3 regions of the Methylobacterium sp. 88A genome follow, and region 3 is predicted to be linked to each of the others. Evidence: predicted binding sites of a transcription regulator. Region 3 holds the regulator's gene; each other region holds the start of a gene.
The links. The regulator PhoB, encoded in region 3, activates phosphate uptake and scavenging genes when phosphate is short. The targets are predictions, from matches to a motif close to TGTCATNNANCTGTCAT.
Positions count from the first base shown of each region.

Region 1 (4,334 bases), 2.1 Mb from region 3:
TGACGAGGAGGACGACGATCTTGCGCGTGTCGACGTCGGGGGTGTTGAATGCCTCCTCCACATGCCTTTCGACCTTGAACTGGCGCGCCACCCCGGCCAGCACGGCGTCGGATTGGCGCCGGCCGTCCGGCATCTGATGCAGCATGGCGGTGAGGAAGCTCAGCGCGGCGCTGCGCCAGAACTCCGACAGGCCGAGGACGTCGAGCATCACGAACCAGCTGCCCGAGCGCCAGGCCTCCCGTCTGAGTTGCCCGACGAGATGCGTCTTGCCGACGCCCGACGGGCCGATGAGCACGCGCCCCATCGCGCGGGAGGCAGGACCGGGCGCCTCCCTGTGCAGATCCGCGATGATCCCGGGCGGGAGCGCATCGTTCGGGCCGCCGGTCGGCTCCACGTCGAGCCACACGCTGTCGAGGGTGCGCACCCAATCGAAATCGACCCGGCGCAGGGCGTCGAGGGCGTCGCTCATGACTGGATCCAGATGAAGTGGAACGGTTCGCCCGCCGGGCTGAACGCCGCTTCGCGCTCATCGGCGGAGAGCGACTTCGGATCGCTGAGCTGGCTCAGCCGCGCCGTCGGATCACCGGCCAGGATGGCCGCGAGCCCGGCATCGACGGTGGCGCGGTCGAGTTCGCTCAGATGCGCGCGCAGCGCGCTGAGGCGCACGGCCTGTGCCTTCTGCCCCTCCGTGAGCGCGAGATAGGCGGCCTCGATGCGGGCGCGCACCTGCTTCTTCGTGAGCTTCCTTGGCTTTGCCGAACCCGGTGGTGCCGCCTTTGCGGTGCGGCTGCGTGTGGGCTTTGCAGGGAGGGACTCGGCAGAGGGGGACTCGGCAGGACGTGGCCCGGGCGTCGCCGGCGTGCCGATGAGGCCGGCCAGCGTCTCGCCGGTCGTGGCGAGATGCCGGTCGATCCGCTCCAGCCAGTCCTGCAGGACGCGGAAATTCGCAGGGAGCGGGTCGCGCAGGTGCTGGCCTGCCCAGTTCCAGCCCCCGTCCGTGACGGTCAGCCGGATGGAGCGACCCTGCTTCTCCTCGGAGAGGTACCGCCCGGAGACCAATGCCCTGCGATCGGCGGCGTCGACCTTGGGCACGACCTCACTCTGCAGGGCACTGCCGTGCTTGCCCAGCAGGCACCAAAGGATCAGCGCCTGCTTCGGCGTCGGCGTCGGCGTCTGGCTCATCGGATCGAACCCCTCATGTCGCGTCTATCGGTAGGCTGCGGAGCCGGACGACGGAGCGGATCTTCTCGATGGCCCGTCGAAGATCGGCCTCGACCTGCTCGTTGGTGATCCGCAGCACGAGGTAGCCCGCCGTCAGCAGGGTATAGTCCCGGTGGCGGTCGTCGGCGTATCTCGCAGCGCTGCGGTGCTCGGGTCCGTCGAGTTCCACCACGATGCGGTGCGCGCGGCAGAGCAGGTCGACCCGCGGCGGCTGCCCCCAGCCGCCGACGGGCACGGGTTCGTTGCAGCAGAACAGACCGCGCAGTTCGGCGTCCTGCTGCAGGGCCGTCTCCACCCGCTGCTCGATCGCGCTGGCGGGATGGGCCTTCGAACGCGGCGGGAGGAAGCGCTCGGCGACCGGAGGACGCTCGCGCACGATCTCGCAGGCGCCGTAGAGGATGCGATCGTAGGGGGTGGAATCGGGCGGCCACGCCGGCAGCGCCATGACGATGGCCGCACCATGGCCCATGCACCATTCCAGGGCCTCGATCACCGGCGCGGCGCGGGCCGGCGATGCGGGATTGATCTCGCCGATCAGGACGACGCCGGACGGGTCGATCGCGTGCAGCAGCTGAACGAACTGGAGTTCCCGCGCGGCTTCGCGGAACCGGGGTGGGTGGCCGGCGCCGGCTCGCCGCCGTGCTGCCCTGAGCCAGGGACCGGATACGATCGGATCGAAAGAGTGATCCGTGTCCGCGAGGCCGCCGTCATCCACCCCATGCCAATGCGGCCAGCGGCTGAGCGCGAGATCGGCGAGATCGTCGAGGAGGCGGTCGAGGACCGCCGCACCGGTTCGCAGACCGTCGGTGACGAGCAGGAACGCGCCGCGGGCGTGATCGTCATCGGCGGTGATGGCCTGGGCGATGCCGTCGCAACCAATGTCGACGACGACGAGCCGACGGCCCGGCGCCAGCCGGAAGACCCGTTCGGCGAGTGCGGTCCGCTCCAGGCGCGGCCTCGCCCTGTCGCTAAAGGCGGCTGCCGTTTTCACGATGAGAGACTTACGCTGAGACTGTGCATCGCGCGTCGGGTCGTCCTCGATCTCCTGTCGTCGGTCAAGGTTGCAGACCAGCACAGGTTGTCCTTCTTGGCTACCCGACCGCCCATGTGACGAAGTATCAGGCCTGGCAGGCCACGGCGGACCTCTCTTCTTCGGCATCCGGCCTGTCATATCACCGTCCGGGCGACGACCTATGAGGTCTTCGGCCCGTCGCGCGCAGCCGAGGAAAAGCTCCTTTGGACGACCTTGCCCGATACGCCCTGTATTTCACCCCTGCTCCGAGTTCGGCGCTCGCCGCCTTCGGCGACGCGATCCTGGGAGCCGGCCCGGCGCCCGGTCCTGACGCGCTCCGGGCCATCCTCGCGGCCAACACGGCCGAGCCGCGCGTCTACGGGTTCCACGCCACCCTGAAGGCGCCGATGCGCCTCGCCCCGGACGCGACCGAGGCCGATCTCCTCCATGCGGCCGCGGCCCTGGCGGCGCACCGGAGCCCCCTGCCCGTCGGCCCCCTGCGGGTCGCCGCCCTCGGGGATTTCATCGCCCTGGTGCCGGAGGCGCCCCCGCCCTCTCTCGGCCTCTTCGCGGCCGAGTGCGTTTGCGCCCTCGATCCGTTGCGCGCGCCCCTCACCCCCCCTGAGCGCGCCCGCCGCCGCCCCGAGCGCCTCGATCCCCGGGGCCGGGCGCTGCTGGAGCGCTGGGGCTACCCGCACGTGTTCGAGACGTTCCGCTTCCACATGACCCTGACCGGCCGCCTTGCCCCGGAGGAGCGCGCGACCGCTCTGCCCCTGCTGGCCGAGGCCGCTGCGGACCTGCCCGACCTGGTGATCGATGCGGTGAGCGTCGTCGTCCAGGACGGCACGGCGCCGTTCCGCCTCCTGCGCCGCCTGCCCTTCTCGCCCTGAAGGAAACCCCGATGGTCTCCGATCGCCTCGGCCTCGAACCGGCCGTCCACCCGACCGCCGAACTCTCCCGGTGCCGCCTCGGCCGCTACACCGAGGTCGGCGCCCGCACGCGCCTCAGCGAGACGAGCCTCGACGACTATTCCTACATCGTCGAGGACGGGCAGGTGAATTACACGACCATCGGCAAGTTCTGCTCCATCGCCTCGCATGTGCGGATCAACCCCGGCAACCACCCGATGGAGCGGGCCTCCCAATCCCATTTCACCTACCGGGCCAGCGCCTACTGGCCGGGCGAGGAGGACGAGCCGGCCTTCTTCGCCCGGCGCCGCGCCCTACCCGTCACCATCGGCCACGATGTCTGGATCGGTCATGGCGCCGTCATCCTGCCCGGTCGCAGTATCGGCACCGGGGCGGTGGTCGGGGCGGGCACGATCCTGACGCGGGATGTCGCGCGCTACACCATCGTGGTCGGTAACCCCGGCCGCGTCGTGCGGCGCCGGTTCCCCGAGGCGGTCGCCGAGCGCCTGCAGGCGCTGGCCTGGTGGGACTGGGACCATGCGCGCCTCCGCCGGGCACTGCCGGACTTCCGCGCTCTGTCGATCGAAGCATTTCTGGAGCGTCACGAGAGCGAGGCACAATAATCCCGGCAATTGTTTAGCCAGAGAATAGTCATTCTCCTGTCGTGCAGAGCGGGTCTACCAGCGTTCGACATGAAACACTGGACCCCCGCATGCTGATCCTCGAAGGTCTCGCCCGCCATTACGGCGACCGCCGCGCGGTGGACGGCGTTTCTCTCGCCATTCCCCGCGGCCAGTTCGTCGGCGTCATCGGGCGCTCGGGCGCCGGCAAGTCGAGCCTGCTGCGGATGATCAACCGCCTCGCCGAGCCGACGGGCGGCCGCATCCTGTTCGACGGCCTCGACGTCACTGCCCTGCGTGGCCGCGACCTGCGGCGCTGGCGGGCGCGCTGTGCGATGATCTTCCAGCAGTTCCACCTCGTCGGTCGCCTCGACGTGCTGAGCAACGTGCTGATGGGCCGGCTCTCGGAGGTTCCCCGGCATCGCTCCCTGTTCAAGCTCTGGTCCGAGCGCGAGCGCGCCCTCGCGCTGGCCGCCCTCGACGAGTTCGGGATGGGCGACTTCGCCTGCCACCGGGCCGACCAGCTTTCGGGCGGACAACAGCAGCGCGTCGCCATAGCGCGGGCGATGATGC
Region 1 is NZ_AQVT01000001.1:2,412,176-2,416,509, forward strand. It holds gene A3OM_RS0111510 (ATP-binding protein) at 1-469, opposite strand, end outside; gene A3OM_RS0111515 (hypothetical protein) at 466-1,182, opposite strand; gene A3OM_RS0111520 (DUF559 domain-containing protein) at 1,196-2,212, opposite strand; gene A3OM_RS0111525 (DUF1045 domain-containing protein) at 2,458-3,123, shown strand; gene A3OM_RS0111530 (DapH/DapD/GlmU-related protein) at 3,135-3,764, shown strand; gene phnC (phosphonate ABC transporter ATP-binding protein) at 3,854-4,334, shown strand, end outside.
Region 1: A3OM_RS0111525 (DUF1045 domain-containing protein) is a predicted target of PhoB. The motif match lies at 2,387-2,403, and genes of this name have one in related genera.

Region 2 (4,334 bases), 3.9 Mb from region 3:
GGTCAGCGGTGCATGGCCGGCGAGTTGTGCCGCGAGTTCCGTCGCCCTGGCGGCGAGGGCGGCGGCATCCTCCACCACTTCGCCGACGAGGCCGGCCGCGAGCGCCTCCTCCGCGCCGAACAGGCGGGCGGTGAAGATCATGTCCTTCACCCGCGCGGGACCGATGAGGCCGGACAGGCGCCGCAGGTTCGACATCGACAGGCAATTGCCCAGGGTCCGCGCGATGGGAAAGCCGAACCGGGCGTCACGCGTGGCGATGCGCAGGTCGCAGGAGGCGGCGATGGCGGCCCCGCCGCCGGTACAGGCGCCGGCGACGGCGGCGATGACGGGCACGCGCAGACGCTCGAGCGCGCTCAGGACCCTGTCCATGAAGCGCTCGTAGCCGAGGGCATCCTCGGGACTGGAGAAATCACGGAACTGGGCGATGTCGGTGCCGGCGGCGAAGGCTTTCTCGCCGGCGCCGGTGATGACGAGGACCTTGATCCGCTCGTCCGCCTCGATCCTGTCGCAGAGGTCGATGAGGCCCTGATACATCGCGAAGGTCAGCGCGTTGCGCGCCTGCGGCCGGTTGAGAACGATACGGGCGATGCCCGCCTCATCGGTGTCGAACAGGATCTCGTCGGTGGCGCTCATGCGGGGGGTCCCAAGCCGGACCGGCCGAGGATCGGCCCGTCCGACACGGGTCTTGCCCATCCCGGCCGCTTTGGGCAACCGCGTCCGGCCGGGCGGCGCCCCCGGCAGGGTCAGAACAGGGCCGGGACGAACATCTCCTGCGGCACCGGCTGGCGGGCATAATCCTCGTGGCGCATGCGCTCGGGCAGATGCACCGGCGGGTGCTCCACGTCGCCATAGGGGATTTGCGTGAGGAGATGGCTGATGCAGTTGAGGCGGGCCTTCTTCTTGTCCACGGCCTCGACCACCCACCAGGGCGCCTCGGGAATATGCGTGCGGGCGAGCATCACTTCCTTCGCCTTGGTGTAATCCTCCCAGCGGCGACGGGACTCCACGTCCATCGGCGAGAGCTTCCACTGCTTCAGGGGATCGTGGATGCGCATGTTGAAGCGCAGCTCCTGCTCCTCGTCGGTGATCGAGAACCAGTATTTCAGCACGATGATGCCGGACCGCACCAGCATGCGCTCGAATTCCGGCGCGGACTGGAAGAATTCCTCGTACTGGTCCGGGGTGCAGAAGCCCATCACGCGCTCGACGCCGGCCCGATTGTACCAGGAGCGATCGAACAGCACGATCTCGCCGCCCGCCGGCAGATGCGCCACGTAGCGCTGGAAGTACCATTGCGTACGCTCGCGCTCGTTAGGAGCCGGGAGCGCAGCCACGCGGCAGACGCGGGGATTGAGACGCTGGGTGATGCGCTTGATCGCGCCGCCCTTGCCGGCCGAATCCCGCCCCTCGAAGATCACAACCACGCGTAGTTTCTGGGCCTGCACCCAATCCTGAAGACGAACCAGCTCGTGTTGCAGTCGGAATAGCTCCCGGAAATAGATCTTCCGGTCCATGGTGGGCAGACGAGGCCTGGCATCGATTTCGCTAACGAGTTGCTCGAGGCGCTCGTCTTCGAGCTCCATCTCGAGCTCTTCATCGAAATCGTCCGCCATCTCTCGGCGAATAGCCTCGATATCGAAAGGACGAGTCCCGGCGCGCGTGCCGTCCATGATATTGCCTTCCTGATGAATGGGAATCATCCGAACGCTTGAATCACAGCTGCATGACAGTATGGCGACCCCCGTCGGCAACGGCACCACATTCCTTATTCGATTCGTAGAATTCAGCATCCGACGCCGAAAGCCGGAGAATCGCTGGACTCTCCCTCAGCTTCTGGTACGCGGCGTTTATTGAATCGATACGATTTTTGTAGATACTTGAGCGGTCAGAAAACGAGATAGACCGAATTATAAGGCGCATCCCATTGTCGATACGTAACAAACAACTGATCGCAGCTTAGAACAGTTCTTGAAATAACTCTGTAATAGGAGATAAAATGCAATGGAACGCTTCATCGTCCGTTTCGTCAAGCCCATATGCCTGGCTGTCATCACCTTCTTCTCCGTTTATTTTCTGACCGGAAGTTCTTTCATCGGATTGATCGTGAGCAGCATCCCGTTGTTGCTTGGCTGGCTCGGCATCATGGAAACCTTCGCCTATGGCATGGCCGCGACGGTGTTCATCGTTGCCGTCATCTGGACCGTCGCTCCGGCCGACATGAAGGTTCTCGTCGGACATCAGGCCACCGCCTTCGCCGAGGTGCTTCGCAAGGAAGCGGACAAGGGCCTGAACCGCATGGAAGCCGACGGCAGCGTCAAGGAAGCCGATAAGGGCGTCGTGACCCGCTGAGGATAGCCAATCGTCGTCGCCCCCTCTTGCGGATCGCATGACCCGCAGGCCGAGCATCGATCGGCGGAGGTGCCCCTCCGTCATCACAGTGTCGCCCAGCGTTGCGATCCAGCGCGATAGTGAGCCGGCATTTTGCCGGCCATGATCGCCGCGACCGCACCATGCAGCACCTTCTCATCGAGGAATCCCCCCTCCCGGGGCTGATCTTCGCCCTCACCTTCGACGCGGAGGGACGGGGACGCCAGGTCGGACCGGGGGACGGGATTCCCTCGCTGGACGACCCGGATCACGGCTTCGTCTGGTTCCATGTCGATCTGGTCGATGCGCGGACAGAGGCGCTGATCCTCGAAGGACGCCTCGGCCCGGCCCGGCTCGCCGCCGCGACCTTCGCCCGCGACGAGCATCAGCGCGTCGTCGTGGACGGCCCCCATGCCGGTTTCGTCATCGCCGACCGGGAACGCGCCTTCAACGGCTCGTCGAGCGAGGAGCCGAACGGCCGTCTCCATTGCATCCTCGGCCCGCGCTTCCTCGTCAGCGGCCGCCGCCACGCCACGTCCTGCGCGGTGGCCGCCCGCGACGCGGTCTTGTCCGGCGCCCTCGTCCCCGGCCCGGCCAAGCTGCTGGAGCGCTTCGTCGGCAGCACCGTCGAGGCGCTGATCGCCACGGCCGAGCGCCTGTCCTCCTCCCTCGACGCCATCGAGGACGACATGCTCGACGAGGCCAAGGCGGACGATCCGAGGCCCCTGGGACCGATCCGCCGCCAATCCGTGCGCTCCCACCGGCAGCTCGCCGGGTTGCGGGCGGTGTTCCACCGGCTCGAGGACGAAGCCGGCACGGAGGGAGATCAATTGCCCGAAGCGGTGGGCGCCATGGCCGCGCGGGTGGTCCAACGCCTCGATTCCCTCCACCGCGACATGCATGTCCTGTCCGAACGTAGCCGCCTGCTGCAGGACGAGATCGCCGCCCGCACCACCGCCCTCACCAACCGCCAGCTCTTCACCCTGTCGATCCTCACGGCCCTGTTCCTGCCGCCCACCCTGGTGACGGGCGTGTTCGGCATGAACACCAAGGGCCTGTTCTTTTCGGAATCCGACAATGGGTCACTGCTCGCGCTGGGAATCGGCGCGCTCGCGGCGCTCGCCGTCTACCTCGTCATCCGCCGGCTCAGTCTCGCCGGCCGGCCTGGTTGATCCGGAACGCGAACGCGCCCACACCCCCCTCGATTCATCCGACCACCGGAGCCTTCCCCCGCATGGACTTCTTTCGCCGCTTCACCGTGCTCATGTGCGCGCCGAACTTCGACCCGGACGATCTCGAGGGCGTGCGCGTCCAGCAGATCATAGGCTCGGTGGAAAAGCTCGGCTTCGAGGTCGTCCGCGCCCGCCGCGTGGAGGACGCGGCCATCGCGGTCCAGACCGATGCCGCCATCGGCTGCATGGTGGTGGATTGGGGCAAGCGCGGACTCGACGGCAAGGCCGCCGCCCTCATCAACCTGATGCGGAAGCGCGGGCTGGAAATGCCCATCGTCATCATGGTCCGGCGCAAGCGCCTGGAGGACATCCCCGTCGAGGTCCTCGACTTCATCGACGGCTACATCTTCCTCGCGGAAGAGACCCCGGACTACATCGCCCGCGGCCTCGTGAGCCGGGTCAAGCAATATGCCGAGACCCTGAAGACGCCCTTCTTCGGCGCGCTGGTCGATTACGCAGAGCAGGGCAACCAGCTCTGGACCTGCCCGGGCCATAACGGCGGCATCTTCTACAACCGCTCCCCCATCGGGCGCATCTTCGTGGAGCATCTCGGCGAGGCCGTGTTCCGTGACGACCTCGACAATTCCGTGCTCGATCTCGGCGATCTCCTCGTCCACGAGGGCCCCGCCCTCAAGGCGCAGAAGGAAGCCGCCGTCATCTTCGGTGCGGAAAAAACCTATTTCGTCCTCAACGGCACCTCGGCCTCCAACAAGATCGTGCTCTCGGCCCTGGTGG
Region 2 is NZ_AQVT01000001.1:4,152,839-4,157,172, forward strand. It holds gene A3OM_RS0119835 (enoyl-CoA hydratase/isomerase family protein) at 1-633, opposite strand, end outside; gene ppk2 (polyphosphate kinase 2) at 744-1,670, opposite strand; gene A3OM_RS0119845 (hypothetical protein) at 2,002-2,349, shown strand; gene A3OM_RS0119850 (CorA family divalent cation transporter) at 2,511-3,539, shown strand; gene A3OM_RS0119855 (Orn/Lys/Arg decarboxylase N-terminal domain-containing protein) at 3,602-4,334, shown strand, end outside.
Region 2: A3OM_RS0119850 (CorA family divalent cation transporter) is a predicted target of PhoB. The motif match lies at 2,428-2,444, and genes of this name have one in related genera.

Region 3 (4,334 bases):
ACACCTACGTCGTCGATCAATCCGGCGATCGCGTCTTCGAAGCGAAGGATGCCGGGCAGGACACCGTCAAGACGAGCGTCAGCTACGTCCTCGCCGCCGGACAGGCGATCGAGACCCTGGCCACGGCGAAAGCGACGGGCACGGGCGCGATGAACCTCACCGGCAACGAGTTCGCTCAGGCGCTTGTCGGCAACAACGGCGCCAACCTCCTCGATGGCAAGGGCGGCGCCGACACGATGACCGGGTATGCGGGGAATGATACCTATGTCGTCGACAATGCCGGCGACGTTGTCGTCGAGGCGGCCGATCGCGGCATCGACGCCGTCCGCTCGTCCATCAGCTTGACCTTGGCGGCCAACGTCGAAAACCTCACGCTAGTCGGCACGGCTGCACTCAACGGCACCGGCAACGCTCTCGCCAACACTCTCACCGGCAATGCCGCCGCCAACCTCCTCGACGGCAAGGCCGGCGCCGACATCATGGCCGGCGGCGCGGGATCGGACACCTACATCGTCGACAATATCGGCGACAAAGCCGTCGAAGTGAGCGGCGGCGGTGACACCGACCTCGTCAAGGCATCCGTGTCCTTCTCGCTCGGGGGTTCCTACGTGGAACACCTGACGCTGACCGGCACCGGGAATCTCAGCGCCACCGGCAACTCGCTCGACAACGTCCTCAGGGGCAATGCCGGCGTCAACGTCCTCGACGGTAAGACGGGCGCGGACACGATGATCGGCGGTGCCGGCTCCGACACCTACATCGTCGACAACATTCGCGACAAAGCCGTGGAGGGGAGCGACGGCACCGGCATCGACCTCGTCAAGGCGTCGGTGTCCTTCTCGCTAGGGGGGTCCCACGTGGAGAACCTGACGCTCACCGGGACCGGATCCCTCAACGCCACCGGCAACACGCTCGTCAACGTGCTCAAGGGCAATGCCGGCGCCAACCATCTCGACGGTGGCCTCGGGGCGGATACGCTGACGGGTCTGGCGGGCGAGGATACCTTCGTGTTCAGCACGAAGCTCGGCGCGACCAATATCGACCACATCACCGATTTCTCGGCCGGGATCGACACGATCCAGTTCTCGAAGAGCATCTTCGCGGCGCTCTCGGCCGATGACCTCGCGGCGGCGTTCAAGGACCTGGGTGTGGCCGGCGCGAAGATCGATGCGGACGACCGCATCCTCTACAATCGCGACACCGGTGCCCTGTCCTACGACGCCGATGGCAGCGGCACCACGGCCAAGGCGGTCCAGTTCGCCATCATCGACAACCACGATAAGGCGACGCTGACGCACCTCGATTTCCTGCTGGCGTAAGCGTCCCGACACGCCCTGGCCGAATGAGACTCATTCGGCCAGGGCTGCTCGGACGTTCAGGCCCCATGGTGCCCCCGAGATCATGCCGAAGCGGCCCGTAAAGAGTTCCGGGGTCGAACTCCCGGCCTCGTTGCCCGGTGGCAGCCCGCAGCCGCGGCGACCTCCCGTCGTCGAGATCCGGGCGCTCGTTCCAGGCGGAGCGGCGCGAAGCCGGACCCGCTCTCACTCGTCCGTCGAGAACATCTCGTCGAAGGAATAGCCGGAGCCGCGCACGGTGCGGATCGGGTCGCTTTGGCGCGGGCGGTTGATGGCCTTGCGCAGGCGGCCCACATGCACGTCCACCGTGCGCTCGTCGATATAGACGTCGTGGCCCCAGACCCCGTCGAGGAGCTGCTCGCGCGAGAATACCCGGCCGGGGCTCTGCATCAGGAATTCGAGGAGCTTGAACTCGGTGGGGCCGAGATGGATCTCGCGGCCCTGGCGGCGGATGCGGTGGCTGACGCGGTCGAGTTCGATATTGCCGGCGATGAGCAGGTCCGCCACGTGGCTCGGCTTGGCCCGGCGCAGGAGCGCGCGGACCCGGGCGAGCAGTTCCGGCACCGAGAACGGCTTGACGATGTAATCGTCGGCGCCGGTGCCGAGGCCGCGGATGCGGTCGCCCTCCTCGCCGCGCGCCGTCAGCATGATGACCGGCAGCCGCTCGGTCTCGCGCCGGGCGCGGATGCGGCGGCAGAGCTCGATGCCGGAGAGACCGGGCATCATCCAGTCGAGGAGGACGAGGTCGGGCACCTGCTCCTGAAGGCGCAGATCGGCCTCGTCGCCGCGGGCGGCGGTGTCGACGACGAAGCCCTCCGCCTCGAGGTTGTAGCGGAGGAGAAGGGTGAGGGCCTCCTCGTCCTCGACGATCAGGATGCGCGTACTCATGCGGGTGTTTTCAGGGTGAGGGCGGCCGTCCCGTCACGCACGGGACGGCCGCGCGACGATCGTGCCGGAATGGCCCGACCGGAGGGACGGTCAGGCGCTGGCGGGCAACGACACGGTGGCGTAGTTCGATGCGTCGTTCTTCGGGCGATCCTGTTCGGCCAGTTCGTTCGTGCCGGTGACGAGGTAGTGGATCGTCTCGGCGATGTTGGTGGTGTGGTCGCCGATCCGCTCGATGTTCTTGGCGCAGAACAGCAGGTGCGTGCAGAACGAGATGTTGCGCGGGTCTTCCATCATGTAGGTCAGCAATTCGCGGAAGAGCGAGTTGTAGAGCGCGTCGATGGCGTCGTCACGCTCCCAGACGTCGAGGGCGGCCTTCACGTCCTGGCTCGCATAGGCGTCGAGGACGTCCTTCAGCTGCTCCTGCACCAGGTCGCCCATGTGCTGGACGGCGATGACGATCTTCTGCGGCTGGATCTGCTCGGCGATGGCCACCACGCGCTTGGCGACGTTCTTGGAGAGGTCGCCGATCCGCTCGAGATCGTTCGAGACGCGGATGGCCGAGACCGTCTCGCGCAGGTCGATGGCGAGGGGCTGACGCTTGGCGATGAGCAGGATCGCCCGCTCCTCGATCTCGTGCTGGAGGGCGTCGAGGCGCTTGTCGGCGCCGATCACCGCCTGGGCCAGGGGCACGTCCCGGCGCACCAGGGCGTTGCCGGAATCGGTCATCATCTTCTCGGCGATCCCGCCCATCTCGGAAATCGAGCGGCGCAGGTTTTCCAGTTCCGTGTCGTAGGAACTGACGATGTGGTTGGGCATGCTCGCACTCCTCGACCGAGGCCGCCTCGGGCGGCCTGCATCGCGTAGGATCGGGATCGGGTCCGGTGCCGCGGAACGCGGCCCCGGCGGGCTCAGCCGAAGCGGCCGGTGATGTAGTCCTGGGTCTGGCGCTTCTCGGGGTTCATGAAGATCCGCGTGGTGGGGCCGAACTCCACCAGCTCGCCGAGATACATGAACGCCGTGAACTGCGAGATGCGTGCCGCCTGCTGCATGTTGTGCGTGACGATGACGATCGTGAACTCGGAGCGCAGCTGCTCGATCAGTTCCTCGATGCGGCCCGTGGAGATCGGGTCGAGGGCCGAGGTCGGCTCGTCGAACAGGATCACCTCGGGACGCTGGGCCACGGTGCGGGCGATGCAGAGGCGCTGCTGCTGGCCGCCCGACAGGCCCATGCCGGACTGCTTGAGCTTGTCCTTCACCTCGTCCCACAGGGCGGCCTTGCGCAGGGATTCCTCGACGCGGACGTCGAGATCGGCCTTGGGCAGCTTCTCGTAGAGGCGCAGGCCGAAGGCGACGTTGTCGTAGATCGACATCGGGAACGGCGTCGGCTTCTGGAACACCATGCCGATGCGCGAGCGCAGCTCGTTGAGATCGACCTTGGCGTCGAGGACGTTCTGGCCGTCGAGGAGGATCTGCCCCTCGGCGCGCTGCTCGGGGTAGAGGCTGTAGATCCGGTTGAAGGTGCGCAGGAGGGTCGACTTCCCGCAGCCGGACGGGCCGATCAGCGCGGTGACCTGCCGGTCGTGGAAGTTGAGGTTGACCGACTTCAGGCCGTGGAAGGAACCGTAATAGAAGTTCAGGTCCTTCACGGCGATGCGCACGGGGGCCTGCTCGTCGGCCTTGTGGCGGCCGGTCAGCTGAGCTTGCGTGATCGCGGGAGCGGCGTTCATCGGGTGCGTGTCCTTGTCGAGGGCTGGATGGGACGGGGGCGCGGGGTCAGCGCGCCCGCTCGCTCTTGATGACGAAGCGGGCCACGATCGAGAGGGCGAGGATCGTGGCGGTGATGAGGAGGGCGCCGGCCCAGGCGAGCTGCTGCCAGTTCGAGTAGGGCGAGAGGGCGAACTGGTAGATCATCACCGGAAGGTTCGGGATGCCGCCCATCAGGTTGGGCGAGAACCAGCTGTTGTTGTTGAGCGCGGTGAAGAGCAGCGGCGCGGTCTCGCCGGCGATGCGGGCGAGCGCCAGGATGATGCCGGTGACGATACCGGCGCTGGCACCGCGCCAGGTGATGCTCTTGATGACGACGGAGGGCGG
Region 3 is NZ_AQVT01000001.1:295,113-299,446, reverse strand. It holds gene A3OM_RS23350 (calcium-binding protein) at 1-1,319, shown strand, start outside; gene phoB (phosphate regulon transcriptional regulator PhoB) at 1,542-2,243, opposite strand; gene phoU (phosphate signaling complex protein PhoU) at 2,334-3,059, opposite strand; gene pstB (phosphate ABC transporter ATP-binding protein PstB) at 3,152-3,970, opposite strand; gene pstA (phosphate ABC transporter permease PstA) at 4,017-4,334, opposite strand, start outside.